4 regions of the Pseudomonas triticicola genome follow, and region 1 is predicted to be linked to each of the others. Evidence: predicted binding sites of a transcription regulator. Region 1 holds the regulator's gene; each other region holds the start of a gene.
What was found. The regulator FliA, encoded in region 1, starts transcription of late flagellar genes. The targets are predictions, from matches to a motif close to CTAAAGTTTNNNNNNNNNNNGCCGNTAA.

Region 2: the regulator FliA is predicted to act here: its motif matches at 2,979-3,006, upstream of KVG85_RS07255 (methyl-accepting chemotaxis protein).
Region 3: the regulator FliA is predicted to act here: its motif matches at 2,742-2,769, upstream of KVG85_RS00670 (methyl-accepting chemotaxis protein).
Region 4: the regulator FliA is predicted to act here: its motif matches at 3,426-3,453, upstream of KVG85_RS25575 (flagellar protein MotY).

What each region holds. Positions count from the first base shown of each region.
Region 1 covers NZ_JAHSTX010000001.1:2,800,394-2,805,398, reverse strand. Annotated here, with positions in the region: gene flhF (flagellar biosynthesis GTPase FlhF) at 1-467, shown strand, start outside; gene fleN (flagellar synthesis regulator FleN) at 584-1,414, shown strand; gene fliA (RNA polymerase sigma factor FliA) at 1,411-2,151, shown strand; gene KVG85_RS12450 (chemotaxis response regulator CheY) at 2,319-2,690, shown strand; gene KVG85_RS12445 (protein phosphatase CheZ) at 2,709-3,497, shown strand; gene KVG85_RS12440 (chemotaxis protein CheA) at 3,551-5,005, shown strand, end outside.
Region 2 covers NZ_JAHSTX010000001.1:1,605,168-1,610,172, reverse strand. Annotated here, with positions in the region: gene KVG85_RS07255 (methyl-accepting chemotaxis protein) at 1,216-2,850, opposite strand; gene KVG85_RS07250 (undecaprenyl-diphosphate phosphatase) at 3,155-3,985, shown strand; gene KVG85_RS07245 (DUF1294 domain-containing protein) at 3,982-4,410, shown strand; gene KVG85_RS07240 (MmcQ/YjbR family DNA-binding protein) at 4,530-4,889, opposite strand; gene KVG85_RS07235 (LysR substrate-binding domain-containing protein) at 4,886-5,005, opposite strand, start outside.
Region 3 covers NZ_JAHSTX010000001.1:154,583-159,587, reverse strand. Annotated here, with positions in the region: gene KVG85_RS00680 (glycerophosphodiester phosphodiesterase) at 1-275, shown strand, start outside; gene KVG85_RS00675 (PepSY domain-containing protein) at 432-737, shown strand; gene KVG85_RS00670 (methyl-accepting chemotaxis protein) at 1,005-2,627, opposite strand; gene KVG85_RS00665 (transporter) at 2,904-3,926, shown strand; gene KVG85_RS00660 (LysR family transcriptional regulator) at 4,065-4,961, opposite strand.
Region 4 covers NZ_JAHSTX010000003.1:258-5,262, forward strand. Annotated here, with positions in the region: gene bfr (bacterioferritin) at 1-229, opposite strand, end outside; gene KVG85_RS25555 (bacterioferritin-associated ferredoxin) at 430-648, opposite strand; gene KVG85_RS25560 (peroxiredoxin) at 961-1,563, shown strand; gene rnt (ribonuclease T) at 1,639-2,316, opposite strand; gene pyrC (dihydroorotase) at 2,313-3,359, opposite strand; gene KVG85_RS25575 (flagellar protein MotY) at 3,520-4,434, shown strand; gene KVG85_RS25580 (argininosuccinate synthase) at 4,564-5,005, shown strand, end outside.

The DNA of each region.
Region 1 (5,005 bases):
GTCAGTCGCTGGTGCAGGCATTGGATCCACTGCTACGCAAACGCGTGGTTTTGATCGATACTGCCGGCCTGCAAGCCAGTGATCCGGCGTTGCGCATGCAGCTTGAGAGCCTGGCCGGGCGTGGCATTCGCTCAAAAAACTATCTGGTCCTGGCAACCACCAGCCAGAAACAGGTTCTAACCGCCGCTTATCACAGTTACAAGCGTTGCGGGCTGGCCGGCTGCATCCTGACTAAACTGGATGAAACGGCCAGTCTCGGCGAAGTGTTGAGCCTGGCGATCAGTCATGAATTGCCGGTCGCGTATCTGACCGATGGCCCACGGATTCCGGATGATTTGCATCTGCCGCGTCGTCATCAGTTGGTCAGCCGCGCCGTCAGCGTGCAAATGCAGGAAGAACCCAGCGAAGAAGCCATGGCTGACATGTTCGCTGATATCTATCACAGCCCGACCAAGCAGGTTGGCTGAGGTAATCATGAACAGTTTTTGTACCTACATCGATGGTCTGCCACGCATTGTTCCGATCAGGAACGCGCAGCCAGTAATGTGGCCTCCGTCTATGCAAGACAAGGTAAAGAAATAACATGGGCAGCATGCATCCCGTACAGGTGATCGCGGTGACCGGCGGCAAAGGTGGCGTCGGCAAGACTAACGTGTCAGTGAACTTGTCGCTGGCGCTGGCAGAGCTTGGCCGTCGGGTCATGCTGCTGGACGCCGACCTGGGCCTGGCGAACGTCGACGTTCTGCTGGGGCTGACACCCAAGCGCACACTGGCCGACGTCATCGAAGGCCGTTGCGAACTGCGCGACGTGCTGTTGCAGGGCCCGGGCGGGATTCGCATCGTGCCGGCGGCCTCCGGCACGCAGAGCATGGTGCACCTGAGCCCGGCGCAGCACGCCGGCCTGATCCAGGCGTTCAGCGACATCGGCGACAATCTCGACGTGCTGGTGATCGACACCGCTGCGGGTATTGGTGACTCGGTAGTCAGTTTCGTACGCGCCGCCCAGGAAGTGTTGCTGGTGGTCTGCGACGAGCCGACTTCGATCACCGACGCTTACGCGCTGATCAAGTTGCTCAACCGCGACTACGGCATGAACCGCTTCCGCGTACTGGCCAACATGGCGCAGAGCCCGCAGGAAGGGCGCAACCTGTTCGCCAAGTTGACCAAGGTCACGGATCGCTTCCTCGACGTCGCCCTACAATACGTCGGCGCCGTGCCGTACGACGAAAGCGTGCGCAAGGCCGTGCAGAAGCAGCGCGCCGTCTACGAAGCCTTTCCCCGTTCCAAGTGCGCGCTGGCCTTCAAGGCCATCGCCCAGAAGGTCGACACCTGGCCGCTGCCGGCCAACCCGCGCGGGCATCTGGAATTTTTCGTCGAGCGTCTCGTGCAGCAAACCGCAGGGCCTGTGATATGACCGCCAGTGGCATGAATCTTTACAAAAAGTCGGCGCGTGACGCGCAATACGAATTGATCGAGCGTTACGCGCCACTGGTCAAACGCATTGCCTATCACTTGCTGGCGCGCCTGCCGGCCAGCGTGCAGGTCGAAGACCTGATCCAGGCCGGGATGATCGGTTTGCTCGAAGTCTCGACCAAATACGACGCCAGCAAAGGCGCCAGTTTCGAAACGTACGCGGGCATTCGAATCCGCGGCGCGATGCTCGATGAAGTGCGCAAAGGGGATTGGGCGCCACGCTCGGTTCACCGTAATACCAGGATGGTCAGCGACGCGATTCGCTCGATTGAAGCTAAAACCGGCCGTGACGCTAAAGATCACGAGGTTGCGGCCGAACTCCAATTGAGTCTCGACGATTACTACGGGATTCTGAATGACACCTTGGGCAGTCGCCTGTTCAGTTTCGACGACCTGTTGCAGGACGGCGAACACGAAGGGCTGCACGAGGATGGCGCGAGTGCTCATATGGAGCCGTCACGCGATCTGGAAGATGAACGCTTCCAGGCGGCGCTGGCGGACGCGATTGCCAATTTGCCGGAGCGTGAGCGACTGGTGTTGGCGCTGTACTACGACGAAGAGCTGAACCTCAAGGAAATCGGTGAAGTCCTTGGCGTCAGTGAATCGCGGGTCAGCCAGTTACACAGCCAGTGCGCGGCCCGTCTGCGGGGGCGTTTGGGGGAGTGGCGAGCGCGCTGAAGGCAGTGTGGGGACACTGCGAAACGAGGCTGGTGCGGTGATGAACGGCGCCGGTCTCGATCCGTTGTGCTCCAGACAAACTTTAAGTGCTGCGCCGATTGATTGAAGTGGCGCGTCCAGGTGCTGGGCGCGTTTAAGACTGCTTGGAGGTCGAATTGAACAAAGACATGAAAATCCTCATCGTTGATGACTTCTCAACGATGCGGCGGATCATCAAGAACCTGCTGCGCGATCTTGGGTTCACCAACACCGTCGAGGCCGACGATGGCACCACTGCCATTCCGGTGCTCAACAGCGGCAGCATCGACTTTCTGGTAACGGACTGGAACATGCCGGGCATGACCGGTATCGACCTGCTGCGTCACGTGCGCGCCGATGAAAAACTCAAGCACCTCCCGGTGTTGATGGTGACTGCTGAAGCCAAGCGCGAGCAGATCATCGAGGCCGCCCAGGCCGGTGTGAACGGTTACGTGGTCAAACCTTTCACGGCTCAAGCGTTGAAAGACAAAATCGAGAAGATTTTCGAACGCATCGGCTGATGAATGCGCGGGGGAGCTATGGAGCATAACGAATCATCACAGGGCGATTTCGAATCGACCCTGAAAAAACACGCGGTCGAACTGGTCGAGAGCCTTGAAAAAGGCAGGTTCGGCGACGCGGTGCAACTGATCCATGAGCTCAATCAGACCCGTGACCGCGGCCTGTATCAGGAAGTGGGCAAGCTCACACGTGAACTGCACAGTGCGATCGTCAATTTCCAGATTGATCCGCACATGCCGCAGGCCGAGGAAGTGTCGCAAATCACCGACGCCACCGAACGCCTGGGCTATGTGGTCAAGCTGACGGAAGCCGCGGCCAACCGCACCATGGATCTGGTGGAAAGCGCCACGCCGGTGGTCAACAGTCTCGCTGATGAAGCGCAGACGTTGAGCGCCGATTGGGGCCGCTTCATGCGTCGCGAGGTCGGGGCTGAAGAGTTCCGTGAACTGGCGCGCCGGGTCGACGGTTTTCTGTCACGCAGCAGCACGGACAACCGTGCGGTGTCGAGCAACCTCAATGACATCCTGCTGGCTCAGGATTACCAGGACCTCACAGGTCAAGTGATCAAGCGTGTGACCCAATTGGTCACCGAAGTCGAAAGCAATCTGCTCAAACTCGTGCTCATGGCCAGTCAGGTCGACCGCTTTGCGGGCATCGAACATGACCGCGCCGCAATGCTTGCTGAAAAAGATCCACAAAAACATCTCTCGCAGGGTGAAGGTCCGCAGATTCATGCCGATAAACGAGAAGACGTTGTGTCCGGTCAGGACGATGTGGACGATTTGTTATCCAGCCTTGGATTCTAGAGTTTCGGAATTCGGGTTTTTTGGGTTTTTAGACCTGTAGGAGCACCCCATTAATGAGCTTCGGCGCCGATGAAGAGATCCTTCAGGATTTCCTGGTTGAGGCCGGCGAGATTCTTGAGCAACTGTCCGAACAACTGGTCGAGCTGGAAAGCCGCCCGGATGATGCAGATCTGCTCAATGCAATTTTTCGCGGTTTCCACACTGTAAAAGGGGGCGCCGGCTTCCTTCAGCTCAATGAGCTGGTGGAGTGCTGTCACATCGCCGAAAACGTCTTCGACATCCTGCGCAAGGGTGAGCGTCGCGTTGATGCAGAACTGATGGACGTGGTGCTCGAGGCACTGGACGCGGTGAACAGCATGTTCAGCGAAGTCCGTGAGCGTGCACCGATCACCGCTGCGACGCCGGAACTGCTGGCCGCGCTGGCGCGTCTGGCCGAGCCGCAATCGGCGGATGAAGCCCCGGCTTCGCCGGTTGCCGAGATGATCGAAGAACTGGTCGTTGAAAGCGACTCCTCGGAAGACATCACCGATAACGAATTCGAACAATTGCTGGACTCGCTGAACGCCGTCAAGGCCCAGGCTGAGGCTCCGGCTGCTGCTGTGGCGCCCGCGCCGGTTGCCGACACGGCGGCCAGCGATGAAATCACCGACGCCGAATTTGAGTCGCTGCTCGATCAGCTGCACGGCAAGGGCCAGTTTGCTGTCGATGCGGTCGCTCCGGCGCCAGCACCAGCGGCTCCGGCTGCGCCTGCTGCAGGCGACAGCTCGGACATCACCGACGACGAATTCGAAGCCTTGCTCGATCAGTTGCACGGCAAGGGCAACTTCGCCGTTGACGCGCTGGAATCGGCCATCGCTTCGGCCCCGGCCGCACCTGCTGCACCGGCAGCCGCTGCGGCGGGCAGCGACCTGATCAGCGATCACGAATTCGAATCGCTGCTCGACGAATTGCACGGCAAAGGCAAGTTTGACGCCAGCGCTGCGACTGCCGGCTCTGCGTCGAGCGTCGCCACGCCAGCGGCGAAAGCTCCGGCTGCCGCTGCTGCGCCGAAACCTGCCGCCAAGCCTGAACCGAAAGCCGAGGCGCCGAAACCGGCCGCCGCTGCTGCACCGGCTGCGGCCCGTGCGCCAGCCGCTGCACCGGCAGAAAAACCGGCCAGCGAAGCAGAAACCACCGTGCGCGTCGATACCGCGCGGCTCGACGAGATCATGAACATGGTCGGCGAGCTGGTGCTGGTGCGTAACCGTCTGGTGCGCCTGGGCCTCAACAGCGGCGACGAAGCCATGTCCAAGGCCGTGTCGAACCTCGACGTGGTCACCGCTGACCTGCAGACCGCCGTAATGAAGACGCGGATGCAGCCGATCAAGAAGGTCTTCGGGCGCTTCCCGCGTCTGGTCCGCGACCTCGCACGGCAGCTCAAGAAAGAGATCAACCTGGAACTGGTGGGTGAAGAAACCGACCTCGACAAAAACCTTGTCGAGGCTCTGGCCGACCCGCTGGTCCACTTG
Region 2 (5,005 bases), 1.2 Mb from region 1:
ATATCGCGTCGGACGCAGATCATGAAACGCCCAGTGATCTGCGATCAAAAGCCCCTCACCCTAACCCTCTCTCGGAGCGAGAGGGAACTGACCGCGTTGGTTGGTCGAGGTACGCCGACCTGGAATATCGCGTCGGACGCAGATCATGAAAAGCGCAGTGATCTGCGATCAAAAGCCCCTCACCCTAACCCTCTCCCGGAGGGAGAGGGAACTGACCGCGTTGTTTGGTCGAGGTACGCCGACCTGGAATATCGCGTCGGACGCAGATCATGAAAAGCGCAGTGATCTGCGATCAAAAGCCCCTCACCCTAAGCCTCTCCCGGAGGGAGAGGGAACTGACCACGTTGTTTTGGTCGAGGTACGCCGACCTGGAATATCGCGTCGAACGCAGATCATGAAAAGCGCAGTGATCTGCGATCAAAAGCCCCTCACCCTAACCCTCTCTCGGAGCGAGAGGGAACTGATCGCGTTGTTTGGTCGAGGTACGCCGACCTGGAATATCGCGTCGGACGCAGATCATGAAAAGCGCAGTGATCTGCGATCAAAAGCCCCTCACCCTAAGCCTCTCCCGGAGGGAGAGGGAACTGACCACGTTGTTTTGGTCGAGGTACGCCGACCTGGAATATCGCGTCAAACGCAGATCATGAAAAGCAGAGTGATCTGCGATCAAAAGCCCCTCACCCTAAGCCTCTCCCGGAGGGAGAGGGATCTGATCGCGTTGTTTGGTCGAGGTACGCCGACCTGGAATAACGCGTCGGACGCAGATCATGAAATGCCCAGTGATCTGCGATCAAAAGCCCCTCACTCTGACCCTCTCCCGGAGGGAGAGGGAACTGACCACGTTGTTTTGGTCGAGGTACGCCGACCTGGAATTCGCGTCGAACGCAGATCATGAAAAGCGCAGTGATCTGCGATCAAAAGCCCCTCACCCTAACCCTCTCTCGGAGCGAGAGGGAACTGACCGCGTTGTTTGGTCGAGGTACGCCGACCTGGAATAACGCGTCGAACGCAAATCTTGAGAAGCCCAGTGATCTGCGATCAAAAGCCCCTCACCCTAACCCTCTCCCGGAAGGAGAGGGAACTGATCACGTTGTTTGGTCGAGGTACGCCGACCTGGAATATCGCGTCGAACGCAGATCATGAAAAGCCCAGTGATCTGCTCCCTCTCCTCGGGGAGAGGGCTGGGGTGAGGGGTGGGCTCACCTCGGTGATCGGTCAGACGCGGAACTGGCGCAGCAACCCGTTGAGCTGTTCGCTCAGTTGCCCAAGCCGCAGGCTGGCTGCACTGGATTGTTCAGCCGCCAACGCGGTGCTATGGGAAAGCCCGGCCGCCTGGGTAACGTTCTGGTTGATGTCCTCAACCACGTGCGCCTGTTGCAACGTGGCGCTGGCAATCGACGCATTCAGGCCGTTGAGATTACGCAACGCCTGGCCAATCGCATTAAGGCTCGCTCCGGCCAGTCCCGCCTGTTCAATGGTCAGTTGCGATGCCTTGCTGCTGTCACCAATGACCTTCACAGCCGCCTCCGAATGATTCTGCAGACGCTCGATCATTGACTGAATCTCCGCCGTCGATTTCTGCGTACGCTGGGCCAGCAAGCGCACCTCATCGGCGACTACGGCGAACCCGCGACCCTGTTCACCCGCACGCGCCGCTTCAATCGCCGCGTTCAAGGCCAGCAGATTGGTCTGTTCGGCAATCGAGCGAATCACTTCCAGCACGCTGCCAATCTGCGTGCTCTCCGCCGCCAGGGTGCGGATCACTTCCACCGCCTGATCAATCGTGCCCGAGAGCTTGTCGATCTGTTCCAAGCTGCCGTCAATATTGATCTGCCCCTGTTGCGCCTGCGCTTCGGCATCACGCATTTCGGCGGCGGCGTGTTCGGCGTTTTTCGCCACGTCCTGCACGCCGTAGGTGACTTCGTTGATCGCCGTGGCCACCAATTCCATCTGCTGCGATTGCTGCTGACTGCGCTGCTGCGCTTGCGAGGCATCGTTGCCCAGTTCGCTGGAAGACTGCCCCAGAGCGCTGGCCGACACCTGCAAGTCACCAATCACCCGACGCAACTTGGTGGTGAAGGCATTGAAGTGATGGGCGAGTTCAGTGACTTCATCCTTGCCATGGGTATCGAGGCTGCGGGTCAGGTCGCTTTCGCCGCTGGCGATGTTGGCCATCGCATTCACGGTCTCCTGCAACGGACGGACGATGCTGCGTGCGATCAGGATCACCAGCAGCGCCATGATCAGCGCAATCGCCAGGCCGATCGCCGACGCCTTGATCATTTGTCCCTGAAATTCCGCCTGAACATCGTCGACGTAAACACCGGAACCGATCACCCAGCCCCACGGCTCAAACAGCTTCACATACGAGGTCTTGGCGACAGGATCGGTCGCCCCCGGTTTCGGCCAGCGATAATTGACCATGCCCGCGCCTTTGGCCTTGGCAATGGCGACCATCTCGTTGAACACCGCAAAGCCGTCCGGGTCGCGGATCGCCGAAAGATTCTGGCCTTCGAGCTTGGGATTGGTCGGGTGCATGACCATCACGGGCGTGAGGTCGTTGATCCAGAAGTAGTCGCTCTGGTCATAGCGCAGGCCACGGATCGCGGTCAGCGCCTGCTTTTGCGCGGCATCTCTGGTCAGGGTGCCGGCGGTCTCCAGCCCTTGGTAATAGGTCAGCAGGCCACTGGCGGTCTGCACCACATGCTGGGTTTTCTGCGCTTTGGCGTGGTAGAGGTCGTCGTGGATCTGCTTGAGCATCAGCACGCCCAAGGTCAGCAACATGACCACCGCCACGATCAAGATGAGCCACAAGCGTCGGCTGATCGACACACTGCGCAAGCTGTTCATAACGCTGTCACTCCGGATTCTTGTTCTTGTAATAAACGATCGCCAGCATCCAGCCACCGCTGTGGGCTCGCGATTGCGCGACTTGAGCCGCCTAACGCGGGGAGCGCTATTAAGGCTTGTCTGTTAGGATTTCGGCCCCGCGCGCGAAAACCTGAATCCGGTTTTGATATTTCACGGAATTTTTACCGTTTCGTGTGGATCCTGTGCGCGCGCAATCGCTACAGCTTTTACCGGCTACGCTGGACGCAGTGAACGAAAAAATACTATCGGGGCATGCCCGCGCGCATCGCTCTCTGGGGGATTGATGGATCTTTGGACCGCCTTGCAGGCACTGATTCTAGGAGTTGTAGAAGGGCTGACGGAGTTTTTGCCCATTTCGAGTACCGGACACCAGATCATCGTCGCCGACTTGCTGAATTTCGGCGGCGAACGGGCCATGGCGTTCAACATCATCATCCAGCTCGGCGCGATCCTCGCGGTGGTCTGGGAATTTCGCCGCAAGATCCTCGACGTGGTGATCGGCCTGCCGATCCAGCCGAGCGCCCGGCGTTTCACCGCCAACCTGCTGATCGCTTTCCTGCCAGCGGTGGTGCTCGGCGTAATTTTTGCCGATCTGATCCACGAATACCTGTTCAACCCGATCACCGTGGCGGCGGCGCTGGTCATCGGCGGGATCATCATGCTGTGGGCCGAACAGCGCCAGCATGAAGTGCATGCCGAAACCGTCGATGAAATCCGCTGGACCGACGCGCTGAAAATCGGCTTCGCGCAGTGCCTGGCGATGATTCCCGGCACCTCGCGTTCCGGCTCGACGATCATTGGCGGCTTGCTGTTCGGCCTGTCACGCAAGACCGCCACCGAATTTTCGTTCTTCCTCGCCATGCCGACCATGGTCGGTGCGGCGGTGTATTCGGGCTACAAATACCGCGATCTGTTTGTGCCGGCGGATTTCCCGGTGTTCGCCATTGGTTTTGTCACGGCGTTCATCTTCGCCATGATCGCTGTACGCGGCCTGCTCAAGTTCATTGGCAGCCACAGTTATGCAGCATTTGCCTGGTACCGGATTGCGTTCGGCCTGTTCATTCTGGCCACCTGGCAGTTCGGCTGGGTGGACTGGTCGGCGGCCAAGGCATGAACGATTCCCGCACGCGCCGCCCTGAGGGGCGACCTTCAGGCGGGCGCGTTCAGCATCTGAAATTGAAGCTTGCGGTGTTGGTGATCATCTGCGCACTGCCGCTGTTCGGCTCGCTGTCGATGTGGCTCAGCGGCATCTCGCGGGTGCCGCTGGCGGCGTACGGGATTGTCAGTGTGCTGGCGTTCTTTCTGTACTGGGCCGACAAACGCAAGGCCCGCACCGATGCCTGGCGCACCCCGGAAAACATCCTGCATGCGGTAGAACTGGCGGGCGGCTGGCCGGGTGCTTTGATCGCGCAGCAAGTGTTTCGGCACAAGACGCGCAAGGTATCGTTTCAGATTCTGTTCTGGGCGATCGTGTTGTTGCATCAGGTGTTCTGGATTGACCAGATTTTCCTCGGATCGAACTTGCTGTCGCTGATTTAACGTCCACCGAAAATCCCCTGTGGGAGCGAGCCTGCTCGCGAAAGCAATCTCATCCTCGCTGATGAGTCGCCTGAGAAACCGCCTTCGCGAGCAGGCTCGCTCCCACAGGATTTGCGTGCTTACAAAAGCAGGCCGATTTGAGTCTTCTTAGGCAACTTGCTCACCACCAGTTGATGCGATCGCTGCAACAAACCCTGCAATTCCTCGGCACTCAGCGGGTAGGGCGGGTGCATGATGATCCACTGCGCCCGTGCCAGATACGGCGCTGGATGAATCCCCGGGCGGTCGCAATGGCCGAGAAACAGGTCCTTGTCGACCTTGAATGCTAGCGAATCACCACGTAATCCCTGCAAGGCAAACATCTTGTTGCCGGCAATCGAGAACACCCGCACGCCGCTCCATTTGTAATCTTCCCGCGCGCCGGGCAGGGCCAGACAAAACTCGGCGACCTCGGCTTCGCTCATTCTTCCTTGTTTCATAGAAATCTGTCCCCGCAGGCATTGAACGATTCGACCAAGTGATCGATCCATGCGCGCACCGCCGGCATTACCCCGCGCCGGTGCGGATACACCGCTTGCAACCAGCCGCCAGGCAA
Region 3 (5,005 bases), 2.6 Mb from region 1:
CCCAGGGCGCGATCGGCACCGGCCCTTCGGCGAAGCTGACTCAGGGTGGTGATCAGAGTTACTCCGACCTGGTGCAACCGTGGATGAATAAGTACACCCACGACCAAGGCATGCTGGTGCATGTTTATACGGTCGACGAGGCGGTGGACTACGAGAAAGTCATGGCAGCGGGTGTCGACGGCATCTTTACCAACCGCGCCAGTGAACTGTTGAAGTTTTACAAGCGTCCGGCTGTTGGCAGTGTTGATGAGGTTCTGAAGAAGAACGGTTTCTGACTTGTTATCGAGTCGTCTGCTTCGCGAGCAGGCTCGCTCCCGCAAAGAGCAGTTTTATCGCGGAGCAGAGATTTAAGGGTGAATTAAGTTGCGCTGGTTAATCTGAACCCACTTACACAGATCAACCACTTCAACGCACTGCCAAGGAATGAACCGATGAAAACTTTGACTGCCCTGTTTACCGCCGCTGCCCTGACCCTCACCGCAGGCCTGGCTCAGGCTGATGTTCGCATCGACCAGATCCCGCAACTGGTCAAGGACGGCAAGATCAAGTCGCTGGAATCGATGAACGCCGAAGCACTGAAACTGCACCCGGGCGCAACGATTACCGACACCGATCTGGATAACCACTTCAATGGTTACGAGTATGAAGTTGAACTTAAAACTGCTGACGGCAAAGAGTTCGACGTGGACTTTGATGCCACCACCGGTAAAGTGCTGAGCAACAAGCAAGACACTTGATAGACCGCTGTTAAAGAGCCGCACGATTTAACGATCGTGCGGCTTTTTTGTGGCTGCGGATTGGGGCGCAAACTTTGTGTGGTCTGTGAACTCGATCCCCCTCACCCCAGCCCTCTCCCCCAGGAGAGGGAGCCGATTTGCGGGCCGCTCAAACCCGAGTTCGACTCGGTATCGCAAGTTCGGTGCAATTCACACATTCCCTGCGGCCAGTCCCCTCTCCCTCCGGGAGAGGGTTAGGGTGAGGGGCTGACAAACCGCCACCCAAAATCAAGCACTCAACCGCGCCGTCACCTCATTCAACTGCCCCGACAACCCATGCAGGTTCTGACTGGCACTTTCGGTGCGCTGCACGTTGTCGAGGTTGGTGCTGGCAATCGCGGTGATTTCAGTCAGGTTGCGCGAGATATCCTCGGCCACTGAAGTCTGCTCTTCAGCGGCCGTGGCGATCTGCCGGTTCATGTCGCGAATCGCTTCCACGGCCAAGGTGATGCGCTCCAGCATCGCGCCGGCCTGGGTCACCTGTTCGACGCTTTCATCACTGCGCGCCTGGCCGCTCTCGATAGCCTGCGCGGCATCGACAGCGCCCGTCTGCACGTTCTGAATGATCTGGTTGATCTCGATGATCGACTCCGCCGTGCGCTGGGCGAGGTTGCGCACTTCATCGGCGACGACGGCAAAACCACGCCCGGCCTCACCCGCCCGCGCCGCTTCGATGGCCGCGTTGAGCGCCAGCAGGTTGGTCTGTTCGGCGATGCCACGAATCACTTCCAGCACCTTGCCGATACGACCGCTGTCGGTTTCCAGGCGACGAATCACCGTGGCGGTGTTGGCGATTTCGCCGCGCATCTGCGTGATCGAGTGAATGGTGGTCTGCATGACCTTTTCACCCTGCTGCGCCGACTGATCGGCATCATCCGCAGCACGCGCGGCATCGGCGGCGTGACGGGCGACTTCCTGGGCTGTGGCGGACATTTCATTCATCGCCGTGGCCACTTGATCCGTGCGGTTGAATTGCTCGCTGGTGCCGCCGGCCATGGTCGTGGCAATGGCGTTCAACTCGCCGCTGGCGCTGTCCAGATCACCGGCGCTGCGTTGCAAGCGAGTGAAGGTGTCCGCGAGAAAATCGCGCAGAGTGTTCGCTGCGGCGGCGAGGTTGCCCAGTTCATCGCGACGCTCGCTGACAACACGTTCAGCCAACTGCCCACGGCTCAAGCGGGTGACGTAATCGATGAGGTTGCGGATCGGCTCGATCAGGTTGCGGCTGACCAGCCACAGGCTCAGCAGACCGATCAACAAGCCTGACGCGAGCATCACCAACAGCCCCAGCCACACGGTGCGCTCAGCGCTGGCGCTGATCAACGCCGATTGCGCGGTGCCCTGCTCGCGCAGCTCGGCGACCAGTGCGCTCATCTGCTCGCTGGTGGCGCGATCGACGCCTTTGACCGCCGCGTCGCCGGCACTCGGATCACCACCGGCAGTGACGTAGGCATCGCGGCCTTTCTGGTAGGCCGCGCCCAACTGGCGATGCTCTTCGCGCAAGCGTTCGATGCGGGATTTGAGATTGGCCTCGATGCCTTTCTGGCCGGCCAGTTCGCCGAGAATATTCTGCACGTCGCGCTGACGCTCTTCGAACTGGCTCCAGTATTTCGCCAGATCCGCCGGTTGCTTGCCGCGCAGCAGAACGTTTTTCCATTCCTGCACCTGCACTTTGAATTGCAGGTTGGCTTCATCGATCAATTGCGAAGTGTGCAACGGGCCGGCGATCAACTGGCTATAGCTTTGCACGCCGTTGGAGAGGAAATGAAAGCAGGCCAGCGCGATCAACAATATCGCCAGCAGACTGCCGCTCAGCAGGGCGAGAATTTGCGTTCTCAGGGATTTTTGCAGCATTGCAGGGTACTCGAAGCAGGGATGAGGCACGCCCGAGCGGACGTGAAAAATGGCCGGACTTCCCTGTCGACGTACCATGGCCAAGGGCCGATGGCGCGCAACCTGACTCACCTGAGATCGGCGCGCCAGAGGGCTTCTTGAGAATCGTCCGACAGTCGGTAACGCATTGATTTGCAGTTACTTTACTGTCACAAAATGGTCATGTTGGCTTGCGATGATGCCGCTCAGGTGAACCTGAAAATCCCCCACCAGACACCCTCCTCGCAGCGAGCCGCCATGAACCACAGCCTCGATATCAGCCATCGCGCCCCGGACCTGTTTGGCTTGCTCTACGGCTTTCGCTTCCTGCCCGGGGAGCGCGGGCGCGAGATCGATTCGGCGACGGCTTTGCGCTGTTTGCAGGACGACGGTGACAGCGAAGAGTTTCTCTGGCTGCACCTGAACCTGGCCCATGCCGCGTGCGAGCGCTGGATGAAAAGTCATCTGCAATTGCCCGATGAGTTTTTCGAAGCACTGCACGAAGGTTCGCGATCGACACGCATCGAGCATGTCGATTCGGCGCTGCTGGCGGTGGTCAACGATGTGGTGTTCAACCTCAGCAGCATGGTTTCCTCCGACGTGTCGACGCTGTGGGTCTGCGTGCGCAGCAAACTGATCGTCAGCGCGCGCCTGCAACCGCTGCATTCGGTAGATAAATTGCGTTCGTCGGTGAAGGCCGGCGAGTGCTTTCGCTCGCCCTCGGAACTGCTCGTGCATTTGCTGCGCGATCAGGGCGAAGTGCTGACGCAGATCGTGCGCAAGACCAGCCTGAGTGTCGATCAGGTCGAAGACGAACTGCTCTCCTCGCGCCTGTCGACCAACCGCGCCGAACTTGGCGCCAACCGTCGCGTGCTGGTGCGTCTGCAACGGCTGTTGGCGCTGGAGCCGGGTTCGCTGCTGCGCCTGCTCAATCGTCCGCCGCCGTGGTTGCAGAAGGAGGACGTCAAGGAGTTGCGCAAATCCACCGAGGAGTTTGCGCTGATCATCAACGACCTCACCGCCCTCGGCGAACGCATCAAACTGTTGCAGGAAGAAATCGCCGCCAACCTCAACGAACAGAGCAACCGTACGCTGTTCACCCTGACGGTGGTGACAGTGCTGGCCTTGCCGATCAACATTATTGCCGGTTTTTTTGGGATGAATGTCGGCGGTGTGCCGCTGTCCCAGGACCCGCACGGATTTTGGGTACTGGTCGCGTTGGTGGCGACGTTCACCGTGATTGCCGGGCGCTGGGCGTTTCGCAAGCGTGGGGATTATTGAGCGCAAATCCCACACACAACACAGTCCTCCCTGTGGGAGCGAGCCTGCTCGCGAAGTCGGTGTGTCAGATAAATCAATGTTGAATGACATGGCGCTTTCGCGAGCAGGCTCGCTCCCACAGGGGCAATGTGCTCAATGTCAGAGCGTTGAACGTACGACCTCGCCGAGCCAATCCATAAACACCCGCACCCGCAGCGGCAAATGCCGTTGCCGCGCGTACAACAAGGAAATCGCCATCGGCGGTGCGGTGTGTTGCGGCAGTACGGTCACCAGTTCGCCATTTTCCAGATGCGGCTGCATGCCGGTGCGCGGTACCTGCGTCAGGCCGAAGCCGCCCAGGCACGCCGCTTCATAGGCGTCGGTGCTGTTTACCGTGACACTGCCGGCCATCGCCACCCGTCGCACTTCGTCACCCTCCTCATACACAAACCCTTCCGAACGCGAGCCCAGTACGCCGACGTAATGCACCAGCCGATGCTGCGCCAGATCCTCGATGGTCTGCGGCACGCCGTAACGTTGCAGGTAAGCCGGACTGGCGCAATTGACCATCGGGAAGTCGCCAAGATGCCGGGCGACCACCGACTGATCCGGCTGCGCGCCGATGCGCAACACGCAGTCGAAACCTTCGCTGAGCAGATCGACGCGGCGGTCGGTGCTGCTGATTTCCATCTGCAGATTCGGGTGGCGATCCATGAATTCCGGCAGGCGCGGCATGATCAAGCGTCGCGCGAGGATGTTCGGCATATCGACGCGGATGCGCCCGGTCAGCGAAGCCTCGTCCTGACGAAACAATCCTTCAATCTCATCCATGTGCGAGAGCAGATCTTTGCTGCGCTCGTACAGCACCAGACCATCCTGTGTGGCCTGCACCTTGCGCGTGGTGCGCTGCAACAGCCGCGTGCCGAGCAAGGCTTCGAGCGCCTGTACCTGCTCGGACACCGTGGAGCGCGGCAGGCCGAGGCTTTCACCGGCGAGGGTGAAACTCGACAGTTCGCTGACCCGGACGAAAGTGCGCAGCAGTTCCAGTTTGTTCATGACAAGCCCCGGTGATTGTTCGGCTGAGCCGATCAGTGATTCCG
Region 4 (5,005 bases), on a different contig from region 1:
GCTTGCCCAGGTCCTGGACGTTCGGCAGGCCTTCAAGGAACAGGATGCGCTTGATCAGCTTGTCCGCGTGTTTCATCTCGTCGATGGATTCGTGGTATTCGTGCTTGCCGAGCTTGTTCAGACCCCAATCTTCATACATGCGCGCATGCAGAAAGTATTGATTGATCGCGACCAGCTCATTGGCGAGGATCTTGTTGAGATGCTGGATGACTGTAATGTCGCCTTTCATGATCGGAGTCCTGCCCTGTATTAACCGTATATAAGGCGGAGTTTGAGCTTGGCAGTTATAAGTGTCAAACCTAAGTTATTGAATAATAAATGAAAATTAATCGGAATAAGAATGTTTGTGTTCCGCGTCTGGACGCTAAGCAATTGATTTTCAGGCATAAAAAAACCGGACATCGAGTCCGGTTCTTTGAAATGGGGCATTTACGCAGCAGTAAATTCTACCGGGTAAGGGATCGCGGCCTGGGCGGTTTGCAGCTTGGTCAGGGTTTCGCGCACCACTTCCTTGGCAAGGCAGGCGCATTTGCCACACTGGCTGGCGACGCCGGTGGCCTGGCGAACTTCTTTGTAGCTGCAGCAACCTTCATAGATCGCTTCGCGGATCTGTCCGTCGGTGACGCCAGTGCAGAGGCAAACATACATAAGTAAGAACCGTCGCTGGTTGTGACTCAATTGCGATGGATCTTAATGTTAACGAGAATGATTGTCAAAGTGCTTTCGGAACGCTTCGCAGCCAATTTCCCAGCGACTGACGAACGGTATTTTCCAAATGCGCGTCTGACCCCATGAATACGCAGTGGATAACCGAACAGGGAAAATCCGTTACGGACAGGCCAAACACGCAGTGTATGATGGTCGTCCCTTGCGAAGAGGGTTCGTGTCACAGGGCTGTCGCCTGAGGGTGACAGGCTGGCACGGACCCTGAACTTCAAGTTTTTACACCAGGAGATATCAATGAGCGTACTCGTAGGCAAACAAGCCCCAGACTTCACCGTCCCGGCCGTACTCGGCAATGGCGAGATCGTTGACAGCTTCACCCTGTCCTCGGCCATCAAAGGCAAATACGGCCTGGTGTTCTTCTACCCGCTGGACTTCACCTTCGTCTGCCCGTCCGAGCTGATCGCTCTGGACAACCGCATGGCTGACTTCAAGGCGCGCAACGTTGAAGTGATCGCTGTGTCGATCGACTCGCACTTCACCCACAACGCCTGGCGCAACACTCCAGTGAACAATGGCGGCATCGGCCAGGTGAAATACACCATGGCTGCCGACATGAAGCACGACATCGCCAAGGCATACGACGTTGAATCCGAAGGCGGCGTGGCTTTCCGTGGCGCATTCCTGATCGACGACAAAGGGGTGGTTCGCTCGCAGATCATCAACGACCTGCCGCTGGGCCGTAACATGGAAGAGCTGATCCGTCTGGTCGACGCACTGCAATTCCACGAAGAGCACGGCGAAGTCTGCCCGGCCAACTGGAAGAAAGGCGACAAAGGCATGAACGCTTCGCCGGAAGGCGTTGCGGCTTACCTGACCGAGAACGCTGCCGCCCTGTAAGGCGCAACGTCGAGGTAGAAAAAAACCGGCCCATGTGGGCCGGTTTTTTCATGCGCGGGATTTGTTCGCCGACGATCAGTCGTCGAAGTCTTCCCAGCCGCCCATCTGCTTCCAGCGATTGACGATGCCGCAGAACAGCTCAGCGGTCTTTTCGGTGTCGTAACGTGCCGAGTGCGCTTCACGACCGTCGAAATCGATGCCAGCCGCCTGACAGGCTTTCGCCAGTACAGTCTGACCGTACGCCAGACCCGCCAGGGTCGCGGTGTCGAAACTGGAGAACGGGTGGAACGGGTTGCGCTTCATGTCCAGGCGCGCAACTGCTGCGTTGAGGAAGCCCAGGTCGAAACTGCTGTTGTGCCCGACCAGAATTGCCCGCTTGCAGCCGTTGGCTTTCAGCGCCTTGCGGATCCCACGGAAGATGTCGGTCAGCGCGGTTTCTTCGCTGACGGCCATGCGCAGCGGGTGATCGAGCTTGATCCCGGTGAACTCCAGCGCTGCCGCTTCAACGTTCGCACCTTCGAATGGCTCGACGCGGAAGAAGTAGGTGTGATCAGGGTAGACGAAACCCTTTTCATCCATGGCGATGGTGGTCGCGGCAATCTCCAGCAGGGCATCGGTGGCTGCGTTGAAGCCACCGGTTTCTACGTCGACGACAACCGGCAGGTAGCCGCGAAAACGCGCTGCCATCGGATGACGGGAACCCCCGCCGCCACCTTGACCGTCCAGTTCATCGTCGAAATTGTCTTCACTCACGCGTGTTCCTCCAGCAGGCGCCAGCGCAGTTTTTCACCGGCGCGCAGCGGGATAACGGTCAGCTCGCCAAATGGCAGACTGGTCGGGGCGGTCCATTCTTCGCGGACCAGGGTGATGCGATCGGTGTTTGCCGGCAGGCCGTAGAAACGCGGGCCGTTGAGGCTGGCGAAGGCTTCGAGTTTGTCCAGCGCGTTACGCTGTTCGAACGCTTCGGCATACATCTCGATGGCGGCGTAGGCGGTATAGCAACCGGCGCAACCGCAGGCAGCTTCCTTGGCGTGCTGGGCGTGGGGCGCCGAGTCGGTGCCGAGGAAGAACTTGGCGCTGCCACTGGTGGCCGCGTCGAGCAAGGCTTCCTGATGGGTATTGCGCTTGAGAATCGGCAAGCAGTAGAAGTGCGGCCGAATCCCGCCGACCAGCATGTGGTTGCGGTTGTACAGCAGGTGATGCGCGGTGATGGTCGCGCCGACGTTGGCCGAAGCCTCGTTGACGAACTGTACGGCGTCACCGGTGGTGATGTGTTCGAACACCACTTTCAGCGTCGGGAAGCGTTCGACCACGCGGCGCATGTGCTCGTCGATGAAAATCTTTTCGCGGTCGAACACATCGACGTCGCCACGCGTGACTTCACCGTGGATCAACAGCGGCATGCCGACTTCGGCCATGGCTTCCAGCGCCGGGAAGATCTTGTCGATGCTGGTCACGCCGGAGTCGGAGTTGGTGGTCGCGCCGGCCGGGTACAGCTTGGCGGCGTAGACGAAACCGCTGGCCTTGGCCTGACGAATTTCTTCCGGTTGGGTGCGATCGGTGAGGTACAGCACCATCAACGGCTCGAACTGACTGCCGGCCGGGCGGGCGGCGAGAATGCGCTGGCGATAGCCGTCGGCTTCAGCGGCGTTGCGCACCGGCGGTACCAGGTTCGGCATGATGATCGCGCGCCCGAAGGTGCGGGCCACATCGGCAACGGTATTGGTCAACACGGCACCATCGCGAAGATGAATGTGCCAGTCGTCGGGACGCAGCAGGGTCAGGCGGTCGGACATGAGGGGATTCCAGGCGGGTCAAACTGAGGCGAATGCTACCGGAAAAGACTCTTGCAGGCACCCGCTATCAAGTTTTGCCACACGCGTCCGATATCCCGAAGGTATGCCGTAGACATTGTGTGAATCGGTGTTTGTGTTTCACAAGCCAATGGAGCCTCCCGTGCGCCAGCGTTATTTAGCCCTGCTCAGTGTGTTTGCCAGCCTTCCCGCGATGGCGCTGACCTACCAGACCCGTCTGGAGAACATTGAGTGGACGGTCGCCGGCGACCAGTTCGAATGCCGCCTGACCCAGCCGATCACCGATTTCGGCTCGGGCGAGTTCGTGCGCAAGGCCGGTGAGCAGGCGATCTTTCGCCTGAATGCCCACAACGCCATGCTTGGCGGCGGTTCGGCGACTTTGCTCGCTGCCGCTGCACCGTGGCAGCCGGGGCGTGGCGATATCAATTTGGGCTCGGTACGGCTGGGCAGCGGCAACGTGTTGTTCAACAGCTCGCAATCCCAGGCCGGTGGTCTGATCAGTGGTCTGCTGGACGGTCGCAGCCCGGTGGTACGCCGCGCGTCGGGCGATGGCCGCGTCTCCGAAGTGCGTTTGTTGCCGGTGAAATTCAGCAAGGCGTTCAACGACTATCAAGGCTGCGTGGCGAAATTGCTGCCGCAGAATTTCGACCAGATCAAGCAGTCGCAGATCGGCTTCCCCGGCGAAGGCGTTGAGCTGGACCCGGCTGCCAAGGCCAAGCTGCAAGTGATGCTCGAATACATGAAGGCCGACCCGACGGTGAACCACATTGACCTCGACGGTCACTCAGACAACAGCGGCAATCGTCTGACCAACCGCGAATTGTCGCGCCGCCGCGCGCTGGCGGTGGTGGATTTCTTCAAGGCCAACGGCATCCAGGAATCGCAGATCACCGTGCGTTTCCACGGCGAGCAGTATCCGATCGTGCCGAACACCAGCAAGGCCAATCGTGCGAAGAACCGTCGGGTCAACGTGAAACTGTCGCGCGTCGCACCGGCTACCGCCCCGGCTCCGGCGCCGCAAGCGAGTACGCCGGCCACGGCCGCAGCGACTTCCTGACCCGCCGGTCATCGTCGCGCTCTCGACAGATTCTGTCGCTTTGTCGTCTTAAGCTGTCGCGCCTCTGTAAATTATCGCGTTTGAGCGGTAGACTCCCCGGCTTTCCGTAGAACCCCGTGGAGTGATGGCATGGCGGACGTAAACAAGGTCGTTCTGGCGTATTCCGGCGGCCTGGACACTTCGGTGATCCTCAAGTGGCTGCAGGATACTTATAACTGTGAAGTGGTGACCTTCACCGCTGATCTCGGTCAAGGCGAAGAGGTCGAGCCGGCCCGCGCCAAGGCTCAGGCCATGGGCGTCAAAGAAATCTACATCGACGACCTGCGCGAAGAATTCGTGCGTGATTTCGTGTTCCCGATGTTCCGCGCCAACACCGTTTACGAAGGCGAGTACCTGCTGGGTACTTCCATCGCCCGTCCGCTGATCGCCAAGCGCCTGATTGAAATCGCCAACGAAACCGGCGCCGACGCGATTTCCCACGGTGCTACCGGCAAGGGCAACGACCAGGTGCGCTTCGAACTGGGCGCCTACGCGCTCAAGCCAGGCGTGAAAGTGATCGCCCCTTGGCGCG